3 regions of the Kitasatospora sp. NPDC051164 genome follow, and region 2 is predicted to be linked to each of the others. Evidence: riboswitches for the same ligand, from Rfam matches in the RefSeq annotation. Region 2 holds a riboswitch; each other region holds the start of a gene.
What was found. Region 2 has a riboswitch for cyclic di-AMP ahead of ACIBEC_RS36695 (LysM peptidoglycan-binding domain-containing M23 family metallopeptidase). Riboswitches for the same ligand answer to the same signal wherever they lie in the genome.
Positions count from the first base shown of each region.

Region 1: it holds a riboswitch for cyclic di-AMP, as region 2 does, so the genes downstream of both, ACIBEC_RS00915 (hypothetical protein) here and ACIBEC_RS36695 (LysM peptidoglycan-binding domain-containing M23 family metallopeptidase) in region 2, are expected to answer to the same signal.
Region 3: it holds a riboswitch for cyclic di-AMP, as region 2 does, so the genes downstream of both, ACIBEC_RS41605 (M23 family metallopeptidase) here and ACIBEC_RS36695 (LysM peptidoglycan-binding domain-containing M23 family metallopeptidase) in region 2, are expected to answer to the same signal.

Region 1 covers NZ_JBITFB010000001.1:211,195-218,004, reverse strand. The annotation lists gene ACIBEC_RS00930 (alpha/beta hydrolase-fold protein) at 39-1,181, shown strand; gene ACIBEC_RS00925 (phenolic acid decarboxylase) at 1,279-1,608, opposite strand; gene ACIBEC_RS00920 (hypothetical protein) at 1,843-1,965, shown strand; cyclic di-AMP (ydaO/yuaA leader) riboswitch at 2,189-2,373, shown strand; gene ACIBEC_RS00915 (hypothetical protein) at 2,382-3,611, shown strand; gene ACIBEC_RS00910 (hypothetical protein) at 3,688-4,266, opposite strand; gene ACIBEC_RS00905 (IclR family transcriptional regulator) at 4,584-5,381, opposite strand; gene aceB (malate synthase A) at 5,583-6,810, shown strand, end outside.
Region 2 covers NZ_JBITFB010000031.1:103,050-109,859, forward strand. The annotation lists gene ACIBEC_RS36675 (sugar kinase) at 1-942, shown strand, start outside; gene ACIBEC_RS36680 (IclR family transcriptional regulator) at 974-1,726, shown strand; gene ACIBEC_RS36685 (RidA family protein) at 1,785-2,195, shown strand; gene ACIBEC_RS36690 (DUF2470 domain-containing protein) at 2,318-3,037, shown strand; gene ACIBEC_RS36695 (LysM peptidoglycan-binding domain-containing M23 family metallopeptidase) at 3,339-4,331, opposite strand; cyclic di-AMP (ydaO/yuaA leader) riboswitch at 4,334-4,514, opposite strand; gene ACIBEC_RS36700 (DHA2 family efflux MFS transporter permease subunit) at 4,827-6,338, shown strand; partial or broken gene ACIBEC_RS36705 (helix-turn-helix domain-containing protein) at 6,378-6,809, shown strand.
Region 3 covers NZ_JBITFB010000044.1:43,121-49,930, forward strand. The annotation lists gene ACIBEC_RS41585 (SpoIIE family protein phosphatase) at 1-1,545, opposite strand, end outside; gene ACIBEC_RS41590 (TetR-like C-terminal domain-containing protein) at 1,640-2,206, opposite strand; gene ACIBEC_RS41595 (alpha/beta hydrolase) at 2,284-3,111, opposite strand; gene ACIBEC_RS41600 (YiaA/YiaB family inner membrane protein) at 3,280-3,570, opposite strand; cyclic di-AMP (ydaO/yuaA leader) riboswitch at 3,767-3,925, shown strand; gene ACIBEC_RS41605 (M23 family metallopeptidase) at 3,938-4,771, shown strand; gene ACIBEC_RS41610 (hypothetical protein) at 4,835-5,710, opposite strand; gene ACIBEC_RS41615 (GNAT family protein) at 5,753-6,325, shown strand; gene ACIBEC_RS41620 (sensor domain-containing protein) at 6,536-6,810, shown strand, end outside.

The DNA.
Region 1 (6,810 bases), on a different contig from region 2:
GAGGGGTCCGGAGTTCGAGGCGTGGGAGCAAGTAGGACATGGGTCTGACGAGCCACAAGGTGCTGGCGCTGACCGTATTGATCGCCGTCGTGGTGATGGGGGGTACGGTCTGGCTGTGGCCCAGGATGGCCAGGACGACCTGGCAGGCGGTGCTCGGCCGGATCGGCACGCTGCTCGCCACCCAGTTCGCGGTGCTCGCGGCGCTCGGCCTGGTGGCGAACAACTACTTCGCCTTCTACAGCAGTTGGGACGACCTGCTGGGTACCGGTGACACCGGCCCGGTGGTGATCCACAACAAGGCGGACGCCTCCGGTCGCCTCCTGGTGGAGACGATCGGCCACGCCTCGGTCAAGGGCGGCGGTGCGGTGGGCCGCGAGCCCAGCCAGTCGGGCGAGATCCGCAAGGTCCGGATCGACGGCGCGGTCAGCCGGCTGTCCACCGAGAGCTACGTCTACCTGCCCCCGCAGTACTTCCAGCCGGAGTACGCGCAGAGGAAGTTCCCGGCCGTGATCGTCAGCACCGGGTTCCCAGGAATCGCCGAGAACCTGATCACCCGCTTCAACTACCCGGGCGCGGCGCTCAAGCTGCTGCAGGAAGGCCGGATGCAGCCGACCGTCCTGATCCTGATGCGCCCCTCGCCCGCGCTGCCGCAGGACACCGAGTGCGAGGACATCCCGAACGGCCCGCAGTCCGACACGTACTTCACCAAGGACGTGCCCTCGGCGATCCAGGCCAGCTTCCGGGTCTCGTCCGACCCGCAGGCCTGGGCCTTCATGGGCAACTCGACCGGAGGCTACTGCGCCCTCAAGCTGGCCATGCGCCACCCCGACGTGTTCCCGACCGCCGTCGCGCTCTCGGCCTACTACGACGCCGCCGACGACCCGACCACCGGTGACCTGTTCGGCGGCAGCAAGCAGCGCCGCGACGAGGCCAACCTGATGTGGCGGCTGAAGAACCTGCCGCAGCCCAACGTGTCCGTGCTGCTGGCGGGCACCAAGAAGGGCGACGGCGACTACCGGCGGGAGACCGAGGCCTTCGTCGAGGCGGCGCGGAGCCCGATGAAGGTCTCGTACAGCATGCTCGAGAACGGCGGCCACAACTTCGAGACCTGGAGCGCGCTGCTGCCGTCCTCGCTGGAGTGGCTGTCCCAGCACCTTGCGGTGCCGAACCCGACCGCCTGACGACCGACCGCCTGACGACCGACCGCCTGACGACCGGCCGCTTATCGGCCGGACCCCGGGGCCCAGCCGCGGGCCCGAGGTCCGGCCGTCACGGGTCTCAGGCCACCCGCTCCAGCGAACCGGTGTGCAGCTGGCCGACCCGGCCGCCCTCGCCCTCGAAGGTCCAGAAGGCCCGCACCGTCAGCTTGTTCAGGTCCATCACATGGCTGACGGTGATCCCGCTCTGCTCCGTCCAGCTGACGAAGTAGATCTCCGGTGCGACCTCGGCGACGTGCAGCCGCACGTCCTCCCACTGGCCCGCGGACTCGCCGAGGCCCTCCCAGCGCAGCCGCGTGCCGTCGGCCGAGTAGGTGTTGCGGAAGGCCGCGCCGTTGTCGGCCCGGAAGACGTAGGTGCGGCCGGCGAAGGCGGGCAGGGACGCGATCATGGTGGGGCGGCTCCTCGTTTCGGGCTTTGGTGCTCTTGTGCACTGCGGAAATGTCAGGCCTCCAATTTATCCGACCGGGTGCAGTCGGTCAGATCTTTGCCACGGTACGGATCGCCACCGCGCCGCCCGCCGGGGTGTGCGACCGGCACATGGACACCCGCCGCGCTCCGGTCCTACCGTCCACCCATAAGACGCACCCCTGCGAGACTCACCCCAGCGAGACGCACCCCCACCATGCCCGTCCACACCACCGGCATCGTGACGGTCGGCGGCACCCGGCTGCTGAGCGGCCTCGACCGCCTGGAGCCGGCCTGGGCGCCGGAGGCCGAGAGCCAGGTCGACGCCTGTCTCGGCTGACCATCCCGCCAGGCCTTCGGCCGAGCACCCGGACGGGCACCGGGCCAGGAACCCGGACAGGCATCCGGCCGGGCCGGGGGATTGATCAACTCTGCCGCCACACAGCGTCGTTGATCGACACCACTGTGAGCGGCACGACAACCGGACCGACGGAGTTGTCCGTTCACGCACAGCCTGCCTAGCCTGCAACGGTCGTCCGCCCTCGCGGACCCCGCCGCCGGGACGCCGAGTCCCGTCCACCCGTCGGCGGGTCACCGAGCACCACGCGGACGGGAGCGGGGGAACCAAGGTCGGCGCCCGGCCCGCGCGCTCACGCGTACGGGTCGTGGCTAGGGGTGAAGCTGTTCCACAGGCGGCAGGGCCAACTGCAGCCCGAACCCGACAGCTAACCTCGCAGGCGTCGCAGAGGCCCGCTCATGCCCCAGCCTGCTGTCCGGCGCGCCACGCCGCGCCACGCCCGCCCCTCCCGCCGCAGCCGCAACACCGCCTTCGCCGCCACCGGGGCGCTCGCCATCAGCGGCGCCGGCCTGTTCGGACTGCCGTCCGTGAGCAGTGCCCAGGCCGCCACCGCGCCGACCGTCACCCAGGACCGGCTCGCCCCCGCCACCATGGTCGCGGGCAAGGCCAGCACCGCCTCGCTCGGCCTGCACTCCTCGGCCTGCTTCACCGCGAAGACCGTCGGCGTGGGCGTGCGGGACGCGCGCGGCACCAACCTCGACTTCCCCGGCAACGCCTCCAACGTGCAGATCTGCCCGAGCGGCGTGAACTTCACCAGCGGCGCGCGCACCCTGCCCGCCGGGACGTACACCCAGTTCGGCTTCTGGCAGGACCTCGGCGGCGTCTGGCACAACCTGCTCTCGCAGCAGCTGGTGGTCTCGGCCACCGCCACCCCGGCCCCGGCCCCGACGGCCACCGCCACCCCAGCGCCGACCTCCACGCCGACCCCGACCCCCACGCCGACCCCGAGCGCCACGGCCAGCCCGACCACCCCCGCGCCGTCCTCCCCGGTCACCGGCAAGTCGCTGACCTGGTCGGACGAGTTCAACGGCTCGATCTCCTGGGGCCAGCGCTGGGTCGGCGACAAGAGCACCTCGTACAAGTACGGGAACCACAACCCGGACGACAACAAGCTGGACTGGCTGAACAAGAACAACGTCAGCGTCGCCAACGGGGTCGCCACCTTCACCGCCGCCCCCGGGGGCCCGGCCCTGGAGAACGGCAAGCAGTCCTGGAACACCGGCTTCCTGACCACCGAGGGCTCCGGCGAGGGATTCCAGGTCAAGACCGGCGACTACGCCGAGACCCGGGTCAAGCTGCCCGCGGGCACCGGCGCCTGGCCGGCCCTGTGGACCTGGAAGAACGGCAACGGGGAGATCGACTCCTTCGAGTACCACCCCGACAACCCGAACCTGCTGGAGCTGACCAACCACGTCAACCCCGGCAACCCGAAGTACTACACCGACGCGAGCGCCATCGCGAAGGACCAGTGGGTCGTCAAGGTCTTCTCGGACGGCAAGGGCGTCGGCGCCAACTGGTCGGCGTACCTGATCCTCAACCTCTCGGTGTGCGCGGGGCAGTACCACCCCGCGCCGCAGGGGGCCTCTCCGATCACCATGGCCGCCGACTACGTCCGCGTCTACCGCTAACCGGTAGGACGTCTCACCGGTCGCCGCAAGCCGGCAGCCGCTCGCCGGCGCCCGGCGCCCGGTGGGAGGACGTGGTTCAGGAACCGGCAGTCGTCTCGACCACCGTGATGTCGAACGGCTGCCGGTTGTTGCTCTCGTCCCGGTCGTCCGCGCTGCGCACCGCGACCCAGCCGCCGCTCAGTTTTCCCAGGGGCAGGTCGGGGTCCAGACGGACCGGGACGAGGGCGGTCGCGGTGCGCAGCGGCGGCAGCCCGGGCCCGAAGACGCAGCGCACCCGGTGGCCGTTCTGCAGCACCCCGCAGTTGTCGGGGTAGTAGGGCCCCTCGGGGGTGACGCCCTTCGGCAGGGTGACCACGACCGTGAACGGGGAGGCGGTGGTGTCCGGGCCCCTGTTGGCGACGAAGCCGTGGACGGTCGTGCTGCCGCCGGGCGGCGCCGCCGGGGCCGGGTCGATCCGGACCACCTCCAGGTCGGAGTCGGACGGCGCGGCGACCACGGCGGGCAGGGTGGACACCTCGGGGACGGCGGACGCGGTCGGCGCGCCCGGCGCGACGACCTCCACCGCCGGACGGGGCTCCGGCCGACGCAGCGCCCAGGACGGGCTGGTGGCCGGCACCGCCACCGTGCAGCCCGCCACGACGGCCGCGACCAGCACGGCCCCGCCGTACCTCCTGCCCCTCGTGCTGCCGTGCGATCCCGTGTCACCGCAAGACCCAGCGCTGCCGTGCGATCCCGAGCCACCTCCTACGACGCCCCGTACGTCCTGCTGCTCCATGCCGCTCACCGTGCCCTCGTGCTTCGGCCGCCCGCACCGTCGCGGGCCGCGTCCGCACCAGGGTGGCCGAGCTGTCGCCGCGACCGGGGCGCATCCCGACCCGCCCCGCCGCCGTCCGCTCGAACGGAGGACGTGCGGTGTCGGCCCGGCGGCCCGTGTCGGAAAGGGGGGTTGACGAGGCGTCAGGCTGGTGGCCCTCAGGGGGCGAGGACCTGCCCCAGTCGGCCGGCGATCTGGCGCATCACCGGTACCAGCGAGGCGGCCCCGGCCTGCTCCTCCAGGGCCCGGATGCGGGCCTCCGGCCCGGAGACCGAGAGCGCGGTGGGCGTCGGCGCGCCGGGGACGGCGAGCGCGATGCAGCGGACGCCGATCTCCTGCTCCTGGTCGTCGACCACGTAGCCGCGCTCGCGCGCCTCGGCGAGCTGGTGCAGCAGCTCCTGCGGGTCGGTGACCGTGTACTCGGTGTGGGCCGGCAGCGGGTTGGGGCCGAGGGCGGCGCGCGCCTCGTCCTCGGGCAGCTGGGCGAGCAGTGCCTTGCCGACGCCGGTGCAGTGCGGCTGCACCCGCCGCCCGACCTCGGTGAACATCCGCATCGAGCGCCGCGACTGCACCTGCCCGACGTACACCACCTCGCCGCCCTCCAGTACCGCCAGGTTCGCGGTCTCGCCGGTGGCCTCCATGAGCTCGGCCAGGTAGGGGCGGGCCCAGCTGCCGAGCAGCCGCCCGGCCGTCTCGCCGAGGCGGATCAGCCGGGGGCCGAGGGTGTAGCGGCGCGCGGTGTCCTGGCGGACATAGCCCTGCTGGACGAGGGTACGAACCAGTCGGTGGATGGTCGGCATCGGGAGGCCGGAACTGGTGGAGAGCTCGCTGAGCGTGGCCACGCCGCCGGCGTCGGCCAGCGCCTCCAGGAGTTGGAAGGCGCGCTCGACGGACTGCACGCCGCCGCTCGCGCGGTCGGAGCCTGTCGTCGATGCTGTGTCGGGGGTCGCAACCACCGGCGTTCCCTTCGCTGTCGGGGAGGAGTAGAGTCCCGGCGACCTCTTCAACAAACCGTTGAAATTCTGTATCGCGGAAACTAGTCTCCACCTTACAGAATCGAACTCGCCGACAGGCGGGTAACGATCGAGGAAGTTCCCGAGGAAGTTCCCACCGGAGCTCCCTTCGCCAGGCTCAACCGTCTTAGGAGTGTCCTGCTCATGGCTGCAGATCAGGGGCCCGTCGGCACCTCCCCCGCCGCTCCGGTCGTCACTGTCGCCGGTCCGCGCGTCCACCGGGCGGAGGAGGTGCTCACTCCGGAGGCCGTCGCCTTCGTCGTCGGCCTCCATCGCGCCTTCGAGGACCGCCGGCAAGAGCTCCTGGCCAGGCGGAAGACCCGCCGCGCCGAGATCGCGGCAGCCGGCACGCTGGACTTCCTCCCCGACACCGCCGACATCCGCGCCGGGGACTGGAAGGTCGCCGAGGCGCCCCGCGCCCTCCAGGACCGCCGGGTCGAGATCACCGGGCCGACCGACCGCAAGATGGTCATCAACGCCCTCAACTCCGGCGCCAGGATCTGGCTCGCCGACTTCGAGGACGCCACCTCCCCGACCTGGGAGAACGTGGTCAGCGGCCAGGTCAACCTGATCGACGCCTACGAGGGCCGGATCGACTTCACCACCCCGGCCGGCAAGGCCTACGCCCTCAAGCCCGCCGCCGAACTCGCCACCGTCGTGGTCCGCCCGCGCGGCTGGCACCTGGACGAGAGCCACCTGCTGGTCGACGGCACCCCGGTCGCCGGCGCCTTCCTCGACTTCGGCCTGTACTTCTTCCACAACGCCGCTCGGCTGCTCGCCAAGGGCGCCGAGGACCCCAACTCCGGGCCGTACTTCTACCTGCCGAAGACCGAGAGCCACCTCGAGGCCCGGCTCTGGAACGACGTGTTCACCCACGCCCAGGCTGCACTCGGCATCCCGCACGGCACCATCCGCGCCACCGTCCTGATCGAGACCATCACCGCCGCCTTCGAGATGGACGAGATCCTCTACGAGCTGCGCGACCACGCGGCCGGCCTCAACGCCGGGCGCTGGGACTACCTGTTCTCGATCGTCAAGAACTTCCGCGACGCCGGCGAGCACTACATCCTGCCCGACCGCAACAGCGTCACCATGGCCTCGCCGTTCATGGCCGCCTACACCCGCCTGCTGGTGCAGACCTGCCACAAGCGCGGCGCCCACGCGATCGGCGGCATGGCCGCGTTCATCCCCAGCCGCAAGGACCCCGAGGTCAACGCGGCCGCGCTCGAGAAGGTCAAGGCCGACAAGGACCGCGAGGCCGGCAACGGCTTCGACGGCTCCTGGGTCGCCCACCCGGACCTGGTGCCGGTCGCCCGGGCCTCCTTCGACGCGGTGCTCGGCGAGCGGCCCCACCAGAAGGACAACCCCGGCC
Region 2 (6,810 bases):
CTCGTCGCCGAGGTCGCCGCCCGCGGCGTGGACGTCTCGGCGGTCGCGGTCGACCCACACCGCCCGACCGGCGTCTACCTCAAGGAGGTCGGCGGCACCACCGGCCACGATCACGACCTCGGCCCCGGCCGCAGCCGACTGCACTACCACCGGCGCGGTTCCGCGGCCGCCGCGCTCTCCCCCGCACTGCTCGCCGACCCGGCCGCCGCCGCACTGCTGGCCGGCGCCCGTCTGCTGCACCTGTCCGGCATCACCGCCGCGCTCTCCGACGACTGCCTCGCCCTGCTGCGCGCCCTGCTCGCCGACCGCCGCCCGGACCGGCTGGTCAGCTTCGACCTCAACTGGCGCCCCTCACTCTGGCACGACCGGGACCCGGCCGTACTGCCGCCGCTGCTGGACGCCGCCGACCTGCTGCTGCTCGGCGCCGACGAGGCGCAGGCCGCCTTCGGCACCGGCGACCCCACCGCCCTGCGCCGCCGCTTCCCCTCCCCCGCCACCCTCGTGGTCAAGGACGCCGACCGGCACGTCATTGCCCTGGAGCGGGACGGCACGGCGGTCACCGAGCCGGCCCTCGCCGTCGAGGTGGTCGAGGCCACCGGCGCGGGCGACGCCTTCGCGGCCGGCTACCTGGCCGGCACCGTCCGGGGCCTGGACCAGCGCCGCCGGCTGCGGCTCGGCCACCTGAGCGCCGCCTGCGCGCTGACCGCCCACGGCGACCAGGCCGAGCTGCCGCCCGCCGCCGTCGTGACGGCACTGCTCGACGCCTCCGCCGCCGACTGGGCCGCCACCCGGGTCACCGCGGCCGGCATCACCGGCCCGACCCTGCCCACCGACGGCGCCCACAAGGCCGACCGCCCGCACCCCTCCGACCGCCCGCACCCCACAAACGGAGCACCGCCCACCGACCGAACGCCGCCCGCCGGCCGGGCCTGGGCCCGATGAGTAGCCACCCCAGCCCTCGAAGCGGAGCACGATGAGCCAGACCGTCACCCGCGCCCTGCGCATCCTGGCCCAGCTCGGCGAGGGCGAACGCTCCCTCGACCAGCTCGCCGAGGTGCTCGGCGTCCACAAGACGACCGTGCTCCGGCTGCTCCAGAGCCTCGAAGATGAACGATTCGTCTACCGCGACGCGGCCTACCGCTACCACCTGGGCGCCGGCCTCTTCGCCCTGTCCGGTCTGGCTCTGGAGCAGCGCGGCATTCGCCGGATCGCCGCCCCGCACCTGGCCGAGCTGAACGCCGCCACCGGCCAGACCGTGCACCTGGCCGCGTACGAGGGCGGCGAGGTGGTCTACATCGACAAGTTCGACTCCCGCCATCCGGTGCGGATGTACTCCCGGATCGGTCTGCGCGCCGCCCTGCACAGCGCCGCGGTCTCCAAGGTGCTGCTGGCCGACCTGCCGCTGCCCGAGCGGCGCCGGGTGGTGGCCGGGATCGACTTCGCCCCGCACACCGAACGCACCCTCATCACGCCCGGGGCGCTGCTCGCCGAGCTGGAGAAGGTCGCCGCCCAGGGGTGGGCGCAGGACCACGCCGAGCACGAGGCCTTCATCAACTGCGTGGCCGCACCCGTCCGGGACGCCAGCGGGCGGGTCGTCGCCGCCGCCTCCATCTCCGTCCCGGACGTCGTCCTCCCGTACGAGCAGGTCCTGGACCTCCTCCCGCAGCTGCTCGCCACCGCCCGCGCGGTGTCGGCCGACTGCGGCGGCCTACTCGACCACAGTTGACGGATCATCACGACAGTCCGAAGCAGCCGCCGAGAACTCCAAGGAGCAAGGAACCCCCATGTCCTCCGACAAGATCGAGATCCGCACCGACGGGGCCCCCGCCCCCGCCTGGATGTTCTCCCAGGGCATCCGCAAGGGCCCGATCCTGCAGGTCTCCGGCCAGGGCCCGCAGGATCCGGCGACCGGCGAGTACCTCCACCGCGGCGACGTGAAGGCGCAGACGCGGCGCACCCTGGAGAACGTCAAGGCCATCGTCGAGGCCGGTGGCGCCACCATCGAGGACGTGGTGATGTTCCGCGTCTACCTCACCAAGCGCGCGGACTTCCCGTTGATGAACGAGGTCTACGCCGAGTTCATCGAGGAGAACGTCAAGCCCGGCGGCGTGAAGCCCTGCCGCACCACCGTCTTCGTCGAGCTGCCGCAGGAGCCGATGCTGGTCGAGATCGACGCCCAGGCCGTCGTCGCCTGACGATCCAGCCGACCCGAGGGCCCGGACCGCACGTCCGGGCCCTCGGCATTCCCCGAGGCCTGCTTGCCACGCTTCGCCAGCAATATTAGGTTAGGCTCACCTAACTATCTGGAGGTCCGTCCATGAGCCTGCCAACCGGCGACACCGAGGTGCCCGAGCCCACCACCGCCGAACGGATCCACAGCCTGCTCAGCACGACCTCCTCGCTCGCCGTCCGCGCCCTGGGCGAGCAGCACGACCTGGACGGCCCGGTCTCCGCCCACGGCTCCCGCCTGCGGCTGCGCGCCCCGCTGGACACCCCGCTCACTGTCGCGGCGGCCCACGCCGCCGAGGGCCTCGCCGTCGTCCTCGATGTCACCGACGTCGCCCCCGTCGCCGTCCGCGACCGCGTCCGCGCCCGCCTCACCCTGGCCGGCCGGCTGCACCTGGCCCACCTCGCCGACGACAGCCTCAGCGTCCACCTGCGGGTGGACGTCGCCCACGCCGTCCTCGCCACCCCGTACGGCACCGGCGCGGTCACCGCCGCCGACCTCGCCCTCGCCGCCCCCGACCCGATGGCCCGCCACGAGGCCGCGATGCTCACCCACTTCGCCGACGACCACGCCGACGCACTCGAGGTCCTCACCCGCCTGCTCGACCCGGTGCTGCTCGCCCGGAACCCGGACGTCCGCCCGCTCGCCCTGGACCGCCACGGCCTGGTGCTGCGCCTGGACCACCCCGACGGCCACCGCGACGTCCGCCTGGTCTTCCCCGAACCGGCCCGCGACACCGAGGACTTGGGCCACAGGATGCACGACCTGCTGGCCGCCGCCCGGTACGGTCAACCGGCCCACCGCAGCTGAGTCGCCGGCTCACCGCCCGGCCGCGTCCTCCTCACGTACCGCCCGGGCCACCACCGGCGCACCGCGAACGCCACCCCGATCCCACCCCGACCCCGCCCCGAAAACGAACCGCCGACCCCGAAAACGGCAGCGGCCGGCCCGGCTCGCGAGGAATTGAATCCCGCGAGCCGGGCCGGCCTGGGCGTGTCCCGCGCCCATGTCCACTGCACGGCGATCACCCGGTCGAGCGGTCACCCGACATGACCATCCCGGAGGATCGATTCGCTCCGCAGCAGCGGTGGTTCCTGAAACCCCGACAGGGTCAGAGCGCGACGCCGTGCGCGCGCAGGTAGGCGACCGGGTCGATGTCCGAGCCGTACTCCGGGCCGGTGCGGATCTCGAAGTGCAGGTGCGGGCCGGTCACGTTGCCGGTGGCGCCGGAGAGGCCGAGCTGCTGGCCGACGGTGACGGTCTGACCGATCTTCACACCGATCACGGACAGGTGCGCGTACTGGGCGTAGTGGCCGTCGGCGAGCTTGATCTCGACCTCGTTGCCGTAGGCGCCGCCGTTGCCGGCCTTGACCACGACACCGTTGGCGACGGCGCGCAGCGGGGTGCCGGTGGAGGCCACGAAGTCCTGGCCGGTGTGGTGGCCGGAGGCCCACATCGAGCCGGCCACGCCGTAGGCCTCGCCGAGCACCGGGTGGGCCAGCGGCGCGACGAAGCCGGAGGCGGCGGCGACCGGAGCGGCGGTCACGGCCTGGGCCGGAGCGGCGGTCTGAACCTGGGTCTGCACCTGGGTGGCCGGCTTGGCGGCCTCGGTCTTGACCTGGACCTGGGCCTGCGGCTTGGCGGCCGAAGCGGCCTGGGTGACCGGAGCGGCCGGCTTGGCGGGCTTGGCCGGGGCGACGTCCGCGGACGGCGCGGCGGCGTGGCCGGCGATCGCGAACTGCTGGCCCGGGAAGATCAGGTTCGGGTTGGCGCCGACGACCGAGCGGTTCTGCTCGTACAGCGCGTGCCAGCCGCCCTCGACGTGCTTGGCGTCGGCGATCTTGGACAGGGTGTCGCCGCTGACGACGCGGTAGCTCTCGTGCGCGGCGGCCGGAGCGGCCGGGGCCGGCGCGGCCTGGGCCGGCGCGGCGTCGGCGGCGGTGGTGGAGGCGGCGGCCTGCGGGGCCGGGGCGACCGGGGCGGTGTGGGCCTGGGCGCTCATCGCGGTGACGAGCGGGAGGGCGAAGGAGACACCGGTGACGGCGGTGGCGATGCCGATGCGGGCGGCGCGGGGCAGGGCGATACGACGAGCCTGAGCAGGCATGGAAGTTTCCTCTCCGACGCCTGCGAGGTGAGCTGTCGGGTTCGGGCTGGAGTTGCCCGGCCGCATGCGCGGCTTCACCCCAAGCCGGCCCTGGACGCCGCGCCCTGAGGCGCGAACTTCCGGTCCGGCGACTTACCTGTGGGTCCCCCGCTCCTGCCGTACAGAGTTCAGTTCGAACCACCGGGAAGCGGCAGGACTCGGCGTTCCACCCGGTGGATCCGTCCGGACTGGCCGGGCGGTCGCTGAACTAAAACCCATCCGTTCGGGTGAAGCAATGTCGATCTCTTGAATCGGCAACCATCCCCCGGGGCGCAGTGACTCTCCGAATGATCCGCTGCACGGTGCGCATGCGATCCATTCACCCCGCGCCACTGATCCACGACCCTGCGCCGACATCGACGGCACTGCGCGGTCGTCCGCTCACGCACCGCACACCACCGACACACCCGCCGGTGACCCTTGTCACGCGGGCCTCACGGGGAGCAGGATCGGGCCGTGGCCACTTCCGAGGCCGGCACCCTGCGCCTGGGCACCGCGCAGGGTCGCTGGGTACTACTGGCGACGGTGCTCGGCTCCAGCATGGCGATGCTGGACGGCACCGTGGTGAACGTCGCCCTGCCCCGCATCGGCGCCGATCTCGGCGCCTCCCTGGCGTCCCTTCAGTGGACGCTGAACGGCTATCTGCTCACCCTGGCAGGCCTGATCCTGCTCGGCGGCGCGCTCGGCGACCGGTACGGAAGGCGCCGGGTCTTCCTCATCGGCGTGGTCTGGTTCGCCGCCGCCTCCGCGGCCTGCGCCGCCGCGCCGAACATCCAGGTGCTGATCGCCGCCCGCGCCGTCCAGGGCATCGGCGGGGCGCTGCTCACCCCCGGCTCGCTCGCCATGCTCCAAGCCGTCTTCGACCCTGACGACCGCTCGGCCGCGGTCGGGCTGTGGTCGGGCCTCGGCGGCGTGTCGGCCGCGGTCGGCCCCTTCCTCGGCGGCTGGCTGGTGGACGGCCCGGGCTGGCGCTGGATCTTCCTGCTGAACCTGCCGCTCGCGGCCGCCGTGATCACGGTCACCACGCGGTACGTGCCGGAGAGCCGGGACGAGAGCGCCACCGGCCGCTTCGACGTGCTCGGCGCGGTGCTCGCCGCGTTCGCCCTCGGCGCGATCACCTACGCGCTGACCGCCGCCGGGGAGGGCGTGTCCGCCGTGGTCTGGGTCAGCGGGTTGATCGGTGTGGTGCTCGGCGTCGCCTTCGTGGCCGTCGAGCGCCGCGCGCCCGATCCGATGCTGCCGCTCGGCCTGTTCTCCTCCCGGCTGTTCACCGCCGTGAACCTGGTCACCCTCTGCGTGTACGCGGCGTTCAGCGGCGTCTTCTTCCTGCTGGTGGTGCAACTGCAGATCGTCGCCGGGTTCTCGCCGCTGGTCTCGGGCTTCGCGCTGGTGCCGATCACGGTGCTGATGCTGGGGCTGTCGGCGCGCGCCGGGCGCCTCGGCAAGCGGATCGGCCCGCGGATCCCGCTCACCGTCGGCCCGCTGCTGTGCGCCGCCGGGGTGCTGCTGATGCTGCGCATCGGCCCGGGCTCCTCCTACTGGGCGGACGTGCTGCCCGCCGTCACGGTGATGGGCTGCGGCATGACGCTGCTGGTCGCGCCGCTGACGGCCACCGTGCTGGCGGCCGTCGAGGTCCGGCACGCGGGCATCGCGAGCGGGGTGAACAACGCCGCCGCCCGCGCGGCCGGCCTGCTCGCGGTGGCCGCCCTCCCGGCCCTGGCCGGACTGAGCGGCGACGCCTACCGCGTGCCGTCCGCGGTCGACTCCGCCTTCCACACCGCGATGCTGATCTGCGCGGGCCTGCTGGCCGGCGGCGGGCTGATCGCCTTCGCCACCGTCCGGGGCAACGTCCTCGCCCCCGAGGACCACCTGGTGGCCGAGCCGGACTGCGCGTGGACCTGCGGCACCACCCCGCCGCTCGACCCGGGCCACGTCCACACGCACGAGGGCCCCGTCACCGGTCCTTGAGTTCTAGGGATCGTTGCAACACCCCAGCTGGGGAGTGCAATGACCTTCGAGATCCGCGAGGAGCGGACGGGGCAGGGCCGTCGCAAGCTGACGCGTGAGCGGGAGGAATACTTCCGGCTCGTGAAGCAGGGTGCCGGCTATGTGGAAGCCGCCCGTGCGGTCGGCATCAACCTCCGCACGGGCAAGCGATGGCGCAACGGCCGGAACGCCTCCGGTCAGAACAGGGCGGCAGCACCGGTCAGGCCGGTGCTGCCGCCCTGTGGCGCGTCCCGCTACCTGCGGGAGGACGAGCGCATTCACATCGCCGACCGGCTCCGGGAGAAGGCCACAATCCGGGCGATCGCCGCCGAGCTGGGCCGCAGCCCCTCCACCATCAGCCGCGAGATACGGCGCAACCGGCACCCCGCGAACGGCCGGTACCGGCCGTTCGCGGCCCAGGCCCGAGCCGACGGGCGCCGTGAGCTGCCCCGAG
Region 3 (6,810 bases), on a different contig from region 2:
CGCCCGCTGCAGCTCGGTGGCCCGGTGGTGGTGGGTGTCGTACAGCCGGGCCCGCTCCAGGGACTGCGCGAGGATGCCGGCGAAGGCCGCGTACAGGGTGCGGTCCTCGCGGCTGAACACCCGCTCGGCGGCGAAGGTGATCAGGCAGGAGCCGACCTGCTGCCCGGAGGCGACCAGCGGCAGCACCGCCCAGGCCGCCGGGGTGAGCGGGTCGTGCCGGGCGCGGGCGGCGGAGGGCTCGCTGAACAGCGGGGCGGAGCGGGCCGGCGAATGCTGCATCACGGCCTCGGACAGGTCCGCCAGCCGGGTGAGCTCGGTGCGCCGCGGGCCCCCGTACACGGTGTGCGAGACGGGCAGCAGCCGGCCCTCGTCCACCAGGTCGAGGACGATGCCGGCGGCGCCGAGGGCCGGCCGGGCGATGTCGGTGACCGCCGCGGTGACGTCCCGGACGGTCACCGCCCGCGACAGCACCCGGGTGAGCGCCAGCAGCAGCGCCGTCCGGGCGGTGGCGGGCGAGCTCCCCTCGTCGGTCGGCGGCCGCTCCCGGTGACCGACGTCCGCGAGCAGCCCGGCGATCCGCACCGGCCGCCCGTGCACGTCCAGCATCACCTCGCCGGACTCCTCCACCCGCGCCACCTTGCCGCCCTGGCGCTGCACCCGGTAGCCGATCCGGTAGTGCCCGCCGGCGGCCAGCGCCTCGGCCAGCGCGGCCTGCACGTCCGGCAGGTCCTCGGGGTGGACCAGGCGGTCCAGCTCGGGGGCGGCGCCGTCCGGGGAGACCGGCCGCCCGGCCACCCGGAACGCCGCGGCGTCCCAGTAGCTCTCCCCGGTGACCAGATCGCGCTCGAACGCGCCGTGCCCGGCGGCCCGGACGGCGAGCGACAACAGCGGATGGGCCGACCCGGCGGGGCGGCCGTCCGCCCCCTCCGGCACCGGGCCGTCGGATAACCGGACGCCCTGCGGTGAGCGGGCGCCCTGCGGGAGCCGGGCGTCCGCGGCGTGGTCGAGCAGGTGGTCGATCCGGTGCGCGCAGGCCTCCGCGATCGTCTCCAGGACGTCCATGTCACGGCGCGGGACGGTGCCCCGGTGGGCCAGCGCGAGCGCCAGGACACCGACCGGCCGCTCGTCCACCACCATCGGCAGGGTGATCACGGTGACCATCCCGGTGCCCATGCCGGCGTTCCGGTTCGGGTAGTCGATGCCGGTGTGCTCCGGGCTGAGCAGGTAGGGGCGGCGCAGCCGCAGGGCCATCGCCGCGGGTAGCTCACCGGCCGGATCGACCACGCCGTAGCGCTCGTGCGCCCGCTCCGGCAGCCCGTGCGAGACGGTCAGCCGGAGCATCCCGGCGGCATCCGGCAGGTAGAGCGCGGAACCCTCGCCGGTGATCCAACTCGGGCCCTCGGCCAGGACGGTGCCGAGCAGTTCGGCGGCGCTGGTGCAGCCGAGCAGCAGGCGCACACAGCGCATCGCACTGCGCGTGGTCGAACCGCTGAGCGGGGTCCGGCGCTGGTCGGGAGTCCGGCTGTCGTCCTCGGAGGGGGGCACTGATTCTTAATACCCCATTTCCCCGGACGGTGGAGGGTGACCGAGCCGCCGCACCGGCCCCCGCCCACCACGGCCTGCGCACCTGGTCGGGCCGCTACGCCGGCCAGGTGCGCAGGCCGGTGGTGAGGGCGGTGATGAGGCGGTCCTGGGTGGTGGTGAGGTCCTCGGCGAGTTGGAAGGCGCCGGCGGTGGTGAGGGAGGCGAAGCCGTGGGCGAGGGAGCGGACGGTGCGGGCAGCGTGGATCGCCTCGGAGCCGTCGAGGCCGTACTCCCGCAGGACGGCGACGATCACGCCGACGAGCCGGGCGGCCGCCCGGGCCAGGTCGTCGTCGGACTGCGGGGCCTGGGGGAGGGCGTTGTAGCGGTGCGGGCGTTCGGTGGCGTACGCGTGGTAGGCGCGCAGGACGGTGGCGACGGCGTCGTCCCCGCTGCGGCCGAGGGCGGCGTCCGCGAGGCGGTCAGCCAGTTCCTCGGTGACCCGGACGGCGATCAGCTGCCGCAGTTCGGCGAGGCCGCCGCTGACGTGCTTGTACAGCGAGGGGGTGGCGACCCCGGCCCGGGCGGCGACGGCGGCCAGGGTGAGGGCGTCGGCGCCCTGTTCGTCGATGAGGGCGAGGGCGTGGTCGACGACCTGGTCGGGGGTCAGTCCTACGCGGGGCATGGTTTCGGCTTCTCCGTACGGAAGTCGGGCGACGGGTCGGGTCGGACGGCGGCTCGGTCGGGCGGCCGGGCCGGCGGTCAGGCGAGTTCGGCGAGGAAGGGCAGCAGGGCGTCCGCGGTGGCCTGCGGGTTGTCGGCCATCGGGTAGTGCCCGGACCCCTCGATCATCGCCTTCCGCGCGCCGAGTGCCGCGACCTGCCGGTCGGCGACGAGTTCCGGCTTCGGGAAGTCGGGGTCCTTGCTGCCCATGACCACCAGCGCCGGGCACCGCACGGCGGCCGTCCAGCCGGCCGGCGACGAGTCCCCGGTGACGTATCCGCGGGTGGCGGTCTTGCGGCCCGGGGTGCGCAGGGCGGCGACCAGTCCGTTCACGTAGCCGTCGAAGTCGGCGGGCTTGGCGCCGGGGAAGGCCATCCGGCGCAGGTAGAAGCCCCAGAAGGCGGGCCAGTGGACGAGGGCCGCGCTCATCAGGCGGAGGGCGCCGCGCATCAGGGCGCCGGGCTGCGGGTTCTCGACGAACGCGTCGATCAGGACGATCCCGGCGATCCGCTCCGGGGCGTCCCCGGCGGCCTTGACGACCGTCGCGCCGGTGTAGGAGTTCCCGGCGAGGACGGCGCGTTCGATGCCGAGGTGGTCGAGCAGGGCGAGGACGTCGCCGGCGATGGCGGCGGGGCCGTAGTCGTCCCAGGCGATGGAGGATTCGCCGAAGCCGCGCAGGTCCATGGTGACGACGCGGTGGCCGGCGGCGACGAGCAGCGGGCGCAGGTGCCGGTACGCGGCCCGGCTGTCGAGCATTCCGGGGAGCAGGACGACGGGGGTGCCGTCGCCCTGTCGGGTGTCGTCGAAGGCGATCCGCCCGCCGGGGACGGTCAGGTACTGGGTGTCCGGGCTGATGGGGGCGTTCATGGTGGGCCTCCTCGGTCCTTCGCTGCGACATCGGCGCTGCTGCCGATAGCCATAAAGCTAAGGCTAATAGCCTTAGCCGTCAAGCCTCCGGCCGAAGAGAGTCTCGAAGGAACTGTCGAAGAGGGCGTTGAAGAGGGCGTCGACGGGAGAGGGGAAGGCCGGCTCGCCTCAGATCCCCTCGGGCTTGAACGGGTCGTGCTCGCTGAGCAGCTTCTCCAGCCGGGCCTGGTCGACCCGGCTGACGATCTCGTTCGACTCGTGCCGGTCCCGGATCACCTTCGCCAGGGTGAAGGAGGAGGTGACGGTGTAGAGGAGGCCGATCCCGAGGAATGCCCGGGTCCACCCGCCGACCGGCAGGTAGGCGATCCCGACGGCGAGGGCGGTGCCCGACAGGGCGAAGGAGAGGATGGCCTGGATGTAGTACGCGGCCGTCGTGCGGTTCTGCATCGGTGCGCTCATGGCGTCAGGATGCGGCCGCCCGGCCGGGCCGCACATGAGTAGGAGTACTCAGATGGGGTGCTCGTATGAGGGGTCGTTCGTTGACGTCCGATCACTCGCTCCACTGCCGTCCCGGACGGATGGCTTGGAATCAGGGCGTCCTAGGATTAACGTTTGATAACGCAGCGCGGTCGTCAACGCCGTTCCCAGACGGCACCGTGCGCCGTCGCCTAATCCCGCCGACCGGCCTCCGGGCAGGTCAGGGAGCCGGGGAACCATGTTCCTTGGGGTGAATCGGCGGGGCTCCGGCCCGGCCGTAGGAGACCTTCCTGCTCCGAACCCGTCAGCTAACCCGGTAGGCGCGAAGGAAGGAAAGGAGCGCGCCTCCGTGGCGTCGACGCACACCCCGGCACACCCGGCCGGCCCCGCAGCCGGTACCCAGCTCCTCGACCACCCCGGCGCGGACGGGCCCGAGGCCCTCGGCCCGGAGGCCGAGGCCAACCGGCACCGGATGCCGCGTCAGACCCGCGGCGCCTCCCCGCTGCTCGGCGTCACCGCCGTCGCCGCCACCCTCGGTGCCACCGGCTTCGCCTCGGCCACCCCGGCCGTCGCGCCCGCCGTCGAGGCCCCCGACGAGACCCCGGTCGCGCTCGCCGCCGACCCCGGCCTCGCGCTCGCCGCCCGCATCCAGCAGCAGGCCGACAGCCAGCGCACCGCCGCCGAGGAGGGTGCCCGCGTGCAGGCCGCGCAGGAGGCCGAGGCCAAGGCCGCCGCCAAGGAGGCGGAGGCCAAGGCCGCCGCGACGGAGGCGGAGGCCAAGCGCGCCGCCGCCCTCACCCTCCCGGTGAAGGACTACCGGCTCTCCGCCCACTACGGTCAGAGCGCCCGCTACTGGGCCAACCTGCACACCGGCCTGGACTTCGCCGCCGACACCGGCACCCCGGTGTACGCGCTCGGCCAGGGCACCATCACCTCGGCCGGCTGGTCCGGCTCGTACGGCTACCGGATCGTCGAGACCCTGCCCGACGGCACCGAGATCTGGTACTGCCACCTCTCCTCGATCATCAAGGGCTCCGGCGGCGTCGCCTCCGGCCAGCAGATCGGCAAGGTCGGCGCGACCGGCAACGTCACCGGCCCGCACCTGCACCTGGAGGTGCGCCCCGGCGGCGGCGCCCCGGTCGACCCGGAGCCCTGGCTCCAGCAGCACGGCCTCAACCCGTAACGGACACCCGAAAGCCCCCGGTCGCACGCTCGGTTCGAGCGGCCGGGGGCTTTTCGCGGCGTCTCACTCCTCCGCGGGCAACTGCGCCACGTACGCGTCGATCTCCTCCTGGCCAGGCTCCGGCGCCAGCTCGGGGAACTCCGCCACCAGCAGCCGCGGCAGCCCCGGCACCGTCCACTCCCCGAACAGGTCGAGCGCCGCGTCGACCGCCGCCTCCTCGAACTGCCCGAAGTCACCGGCCAGCTCGTCCGGCATCGGCCGCCCGAGCGCGGTCAGCTCGGCCAGGTTGCGGTAGCTGCGCCGCATCAGGCCCTGCTCCAGCAGCCGCCGCGCGCCGTCCGTGGCCATGCCGACCGACAGCACCCGGCCCGGTCCCCAGCCCCGCTCGTCCGGCTCGTCCAGCCAGCCGGCCGGCACCAGCGACTCGTACGCGGCCAGCCGCTCCTCCTCCGGGAGCTCGCCGAAGCCGGTCAGCCAGTGCCGCACCGCCGCCTCGTCCGCGACGTCCACCCCGTACGCGTGCAGCAGCAGCGCGTACAGCCGGGGCCAGGTCACCAGGTCGGCGCGGCGCAGCAGTCCGGCCGCGACCTCGCCCTGCCACTCGGCCTCCGCGTGCAGCCGCTCCTGGCGCTTGGCGTTGAGCCGCCGGACCGCCCGCTGGTGGTCGATCAGCAACCGGACCGCGTCGCCGTACGCGAGCGGGTCCTCCTCGGGGGTGGGTTGGACGTACAGGTGGAGCCGCTCGTACAGCAGGTGCTCCACCGCGTCGGAGGTCAGTTCGGGCCAGCCGTCGTGCATCCTGCCCTCGCCCAGCTCCAGCAGCGCCAGCACCGCGCGCAGCGGCGCCTCGGCCACCGGCGTGCGGCCCTGCTCGGCCGCCCAGGCGAGCAGGTCGGCGGCCCTGGTGCGCGGGGCGAGTCGCAGGTCTTCGTCGTTCATAGTCCGAACGGTAGCCTCCGGGGGCCGGTAGGGTCGGCCGCCATGGTCCCCGTACGACTCACCGGCCCCCGGCTGGCCATCCGCGAGTACCACCACACCGACGGCGACGTGGACGCGCTGCACACCCTGTTCGGCGACCCGGAGGTCACCCGCCACCTGCCGTTCGAGCCGTACGACCGCGAGACCTGCGCCGACCAGATCGAGCTCTACCTGGAGGAGGCGATGGCCGGCGAGCGGGACACCTACCGGCTCGCCGTCACCAGGCTCGCCGACGCCGAGGACCCGCAGGACGCGACCCCGATCGGACACGCCGCACTCACCCTCGGGAAGCACCGCGCCGCCGACCTGGGCTGCGTCCTCGGCCGCGATTTCCGGGGCCGAGGCTACGCGGGCGAGATCACCGGCCTGCTCTGCGACTTCGCCTTCCACACCCTGGACCTGCACCGGCTGACGGCCTCGGCCGAGGTGGGCAACACGGCCTCCGCCAAGGTGCTCACCCGACTCGGGTTCCGGCTGGAGGGGCGGGCCCGGCACGACCGGCTCGAGAACGGCGTCCGCTCCGACTCGCACCTCTTCGCGCTGCTCGTCGACGAGTGGCCGGGCCCGACCGGCTGAACCCCCACGGCGCGCCCGTGTGGCCAGGGAGACCGGCGGGCCGGGGGACCGGGGGCCGGGGGACCGGGGGCCGGGGGCCGGGGGCCGGGGGGTTAACCCCACCCCAGATCCGCCAGGCCTCCGGATGCCGCCGCGACCTGCGGTCCGGCCAGACTGGACGACGTCAGCGAGCACGAACGACCGTCAGTACGAGGGGCCGGGGGCCGGAACATGAGCAGCAGCCGAAGCACACGGGACCACGAGTGGGACGTCCTGGACGGTCACGGCGACGACCCGCGCCCCGCCCGGGCCCACCGGACCGGACAGCCGCCCGCCTTCTGGACGGCGCCGTTCTCCGCGCACTACTACCGCGAGGTCGGCTACGTGCTCAGCGGCCTGCCGGTGGCGATCGCCGGCTTCGCCGTCGCGATCACTCTGTTCTGCCTCGGCCTCGGCACCTTCGTCACCGTCCTCGGCCTGCCCGTGCTGGCCGGCCTGACCATCGC